DNA from 2 places in the Mesorhizobium sp. WSM4813 genome. Region 1 is predicted to be linked to the other one. Evidence: riboswitches for the same ligand, from Rfam matches in the RefSeq annotation. Region 1 holds a riboswitch; the other holds the start of a gene.
What was found. A riboswitch is a leader RNA that binds a small molecule or an ion and turns the genes downstream of it on or off. The one in region 1 is predicted to bind S-adenosylmethionine.
Positions count from the first base shown of each region.

Region 2: it holds a riboswitch for S-adenosylmethionine, as region 1 does, so the genes downstream of both, metX (homoserine O-acetyltransferase MetX) here and AC0L25_RS30865 (O-succinylhomoserine sulfhydrylase) in region 1, are expected to answer to the same signal.

Region 1 covers NZ_JBVVQU010000092.1:12,598-15,047, reverse strand. The annotation lists gene AC0L25_RS30865 (O-succinylhomoserine sulfhydrylase) at 1-1,117, opposite strand, end outside; SAM riboswitch at 1,192-1,269, opposite strand; gene AC0L25_RS30860 (2'-deoxycytidine 5'-triphosphate deaminase) at 1,395-2,450, shown strand, end outside.
Region 2 covers NZ_JBVVQU010000013.1:94,416-96,865, reverse strand. The annotation lists gene metW (methionine biosynthesis protein MetW) at 1-28, opposite strand, end outside; gene metX (homoserine O-acetyltransferase MetX) at 198-1,367, opposite strand; SAM riboswitch at 1,488-1,565, opposite strand; gene hisC (histidinol-phosphate transaminase) at 1,719-2,450, shown strand, end outside.

The sequences.
Region 1 (2,450 bases):
TGAGCGTGCCCGGCCCGATGCCGAGTTCGGCACGCGCCTCGTCGCTCAGATTCTTGTGCGTCGTCGTCGCCGGATGGGTGATCAGGCTTTTGGCATCGCCGAGATTGTTGGAGATCAACACGACATCGAGCGCATTCTGGAAAGCGAAGGCCGCCTGCTTGCCCCCCTTGACGTCGAGGCAGATCAGCGTCGAGCCGCCTGACATCTGCTTCTTAACGACCGCCGCCTGCGGGTGATCAGTGCGGCCGGGATAGATGACGCGGACAATTTCCGATCGCTCGGCGAGGAAGTCAGCGATCCGGCCGGCACTTTCCGTCTGCTGGCGCACGCGCAGCGGCAGCGTCTCCAGCCCCTTCAGCAGCGTCCAGGCGTTGAAGGGCGACAGGCTGGGGCCGGTGTGGCGGAAGTAGTCGTGCAAATTCTCGTCGATCCACTTCTTGTCCGACAGGATGATGCCGCCGAGGCAGCGCCCCTGGCCGTCGATGTGCTTGGTCGCCGAATAGACGACGATATGGGCGCCGAGCTGCAGCGGCTTCTGCTGCAAGGGCGTGGCAAAGACGTTGTCGACGATCAGCCGCGCGCCGATCGAATTGGCAAGCGAGGCGACGGCTGCGATGTCGACGACTTCCAGCGTTGGATTGGTCGGGCTTTCAAGGAAGAACAGCTTGGTGTTGGGCCTGACCGCCTGCTCCCAATTGGCAATCTCGGTGCCGTCGACCAGCGTCGCTTCGATGCCGTATCTCGGCGCCAGCGTCTCGACCACCCAGCGGCAGGAGCCGAACAGCGCGCGCGCCGCCACGATATGGTCGCCCGCCCGAGCACTGCACAGCAACGACGCCGTCACCGCCGCCATGCCGGATGCCGTGGCGCGGGCATCTTCGGCGCCCTCCAGCGCACACATGCGCTTCTCGAACATGTCGACCGTCGGATTGGCATAGCGCGAATAGATGAAGCCCGGTTCCTCGCCCTTGAAGCGGGCCTCCGCCGCCTGCGCCGTGTCGTAGACATAGCCTTGCGTGAGATACATCGCCTCGGAGGTCTCGCCGAAGCCGGAACGCAGCGTTCCCGCATGCACGAGGGCGGTCTGAGGCTTCCAGTTGCGCTTGTTGCTCTTCATCACCCTGTTCCAAACACCAAAAATGGTCCAAACACAAAAAAACCGGCCGCGAAAGTCGCAACCGGTCCATATGGCCTTTCGGCCCGACGGTCCTTTAGCGACTTGTTTAACGTGGCTGCAAGCCGACCGGCCAAATCACCACGGGATAACGAACCTTTAGACCCGCACCGCGCTTGCGTCAATTGCCGGCATGATTAAGAGGTTTGTACCAGCAGGTTCCGCGGCAAGGAACTGCAACACAACGAGACCTCGCCCGGCCTTCGAGCGGAGCCAGACTTTGCGGCAGACAGGCATTCTTCCCGATCAGGATATTTCCACGCTGTTCCAGTCGGGCGCGCTGAAGTCGCCGCGCGCGCTCGATGCCGACCAGATCCAGCCGGCCAGCCTCGACCTCAGGCTCGGCGACAAGGCCTGGCGGGTGCGCGCCTCCTTCCTGCCCGGCCCCAACCACAGGGTCGTTGAAAAACTCGACCGCCTGAAGCTGCACGAAATCAGTCTCGCCGATGGTGCGGTGCTGGAGACGGGCTGCGTCTACATCGTGCCGCTGTTCGAAAGCCTGGCGCTTCCGGCGAACATTTCCGCCTCGGCCAACCCGAAGAGCTCGACCGGACGGCTCGACATTTTCACCCGCGTGATGACCGATCGCGGCCACGAGTTCGACAAGATCGCTGCCGGCTACAACGGCCCGCTCTATCTGGAAGTCAGCCCGCGCACTTTTCCGATCGTCGTCCGCGCTGGCTCGCGGCTGTCGCAGATCAGATTCCGCACCGGCAATGCGCTTTTGTCGGAAAGCGAGCTGCACGAATTGCACCGCGCCGAGTCGCTCGTCGCCACCGAGCCGCCGAACATTTCCGGCGGCGGCATCGCACTGTCGATCGATCTCGATGGCGACAAGGACGGGCTGGTCGGCTACCGCGGCAAGCACCACACCGGCCTGGTCGATGTCGACAAGCGCGCCGCACAGGATGTCGTCGATTTCTGGGAGCCGCTCTACAAGAGCGGCGCCGGCGAATTGGTGCTCGATCCGGATGAATTCTATATCCTCGTCAGCCAGGAGGCGGTGCATGTGCCGCCGCTCTATGCCGCCGAAATGACGCCATTCGATCCGCTGGTCGGCGAATTCCGTGTCCACTATGCCGGTTTTTTCGATCCGGGCTTCGGCCATTCGGCGGCTGGCGGCACCGGCAGCAGGGCGGTGCTCGAAGTGCGCAGCCACGAAGTGCCGTTCATCCTCGACCACGGCCAGATCGTCGGACGGCTGGTCTACGAGCACATGCTGAAGCGGCCGCAGGCGCTCTACGGCACAGATCTCGGCTCGAACTATCAGGCACAG
Region 2 (2,450 bases), on a different contig from region 1:
CGACGCGCTGGGCGTGGTTGACACTCATGATCGTGCCTTTTGTCTGGCGCATGATCCCGATCCGAAAAGTCTGCAACTTTTCGGGGTCATGCGCTGCTTGGCGCATGACCTTGATCCGAAAAGTCCGCAATTTTTCGGGGTCATGCGCTGATGCCTGGCGCATGATGCCGGTCCGGAAAGCCTGCAATCTTCAGGGGTCATGCGCTAAGCCCCCTGGCGCGGGCCGCCGAGGCGATGAAGCCGTTGATGGCCGCGAACAGCTCCGGCTCGTCGAGCAGGAAGGCGTCGTGGCCGCGATCGGTCTCGATCTCGACGAAGGACACCGAGGCGCCGGCCGCATTCAGCGCGTGAACGACCGAGCGGCTCTCCTCGGTCGGGAACAGCCAGTCACTGGTGAAGGAGACCAGGCAGAAACGGGTCCTGGTGCCGGCAAAGGCGTCGGCCAGCCGGCCGCCATGGTCGGCGGCGAGGTCGAAATAGTCCATTGCCCGGGTCATGTAGAGATAGGAGTTGGCGTCGAAGCGGTCGACGAAGGTCATGCCCTGATGGCGCAGGTAGCTCTCAATCTGGAAGTCGGCGTCGAAACCGAAGGTGAGCGCGTCACGGTCCTGCAGGTTGCGGCCGAACTTCCGGTGCAGGGCCGCCTCCGACAGGTAAGTTATGTGAGCGGCCATGCGCGCCACGGCCAGTCCCTTTTCCGGGCGCTTGCCCTGCTCGAAATATTTGCCGCCATGCCAGTCCGGATCGGCCATCACCGCTTGCCGGCCGACCTCATGGAAGGCGATGTTCTGCGAGGAATGGCGCGCGCCAGTGGCGATCGGCAACGCCGAGAAAACGCGCTCCGGATAGCTCGACGCCCATTGCAGCACCTGCATGCCGCCCATCGAGCCGCCGAGCACCGAGAACAGTTTTTCGATGCCGAAATGATCGACCAGCATCAACTGCGCCCGCACCATGTCGCGGATGGTGATGATCGGCAGGTCGAGCCCGTAGGGCTTGCCGGTGGCTGGATTGGTCGAGGCGGGGCCGGTCGAGCCGAGGCAGCCGCCGATGACGTTTGAGCAGATGACGAAGAAGCGGCTGGTGTCGATGATCTTGCCGGGGCCGATCAGCACTTCCCACCAGCCCGGCTTGCCGGTCACTGGATTGGTGCTGGCGACATGCTGGTCGCCGGTCAGTGCATGGCAGACGAGGATGGCGTTGGAGCGGGCGTCGTTGAGCGTGCCGTAAGTCTTGTAGGCGATCTGGAACGGTGACAGCAGCGTGCCGGCATCGAGCTTGAGCGGCTTGTCGGCACCGAAACGCAACACCGGGCTCGACGGCTCGTCGGCCTCGTTGTTGGTTCTTTTAGTGCGCAGCGCGACCATCGCATCCTCTTACATTAATCCATCGCGCTTTCCGAAAGTCGATTCCGATTTTCGGGTCGATGCGACTGTCCGGCCGGCTACGGACAACAAAAAAACCGGCATCGCCTTCGCAAAGCCGGTTACAGGATGCAAACGGCCCTTTAGCGAGTTGTTTAACGTGGCTGCAAGCCGACCGGCCAAATCACCACGGGATTTCGCTTCTTCTAGGACCGGCGCGCCTCGGCGTCAACGGCTAGTCGTTCACCCATGCCAGTCGCTCACCCATGACAGCCGCCTCTCGACATTCCAGGCCACGGCTTGTATTTCCGCTGCGGCTTCCCGGGAGGAAGCGTTTTCGACGGATTTTTGCATATGAACCAGGCATCGGATCAGGCACGTCCAACGCCCCGCGCGGGGATCATGGACATCGAAGCCTATGTGCCGGGCAAAAGCACGGCGCCGGCCGGCGTTGCCAAGGTCCACAAATTGTCGTCGAACGAGAACCCGCTTGGCCCCTCGCCGAAGGCGATAGAAGCCGCGCGCGACGTCGCGGCCAAACTCGACATATATCCTGACGGCACTGCCAGGCGCCTGCGGGAGGCGATCGCCGAGGTGCATGGTCTCAGCCCGGCGAACATCGTCTGTTCCAATGGTTCCGACGAGATTCTGGGCCTGCTTGCGCAGACCTATCTCGCGCCCGGCGATGAAGCTGTCATCACCGAACACGGCTTCATGGTCTACAAGATCTACATCCAGTCGGCTGGTGCTGTCCCGGTATCGGTCAAGGAAACCAATGAGCGCGCCGACGTCGATGCGATCCTCGCCGCCGTTACGTCGCGTACCAGGATCATCTTCCTCGCCAACCCCAACAACCCGACCGGCACCTATTTGCCGTTCCAGGAGGTGCGCCGCCTGCATGCCGGCCTGCCTCGAAACGTGCTTCTGGTGCTGGATGCAGCCTATGCCGAATATGTCCGCCGCAACGACTATGAAGCCGGCGTCGAGCTGGTGGCTGGTGCAGAAAACGTGGTCATGACCCGCACCTTCTCCAAGCTCGGCCTCGGCGGCGCGCGGATCGGCTGGATGTACGCGCCGATGCATATC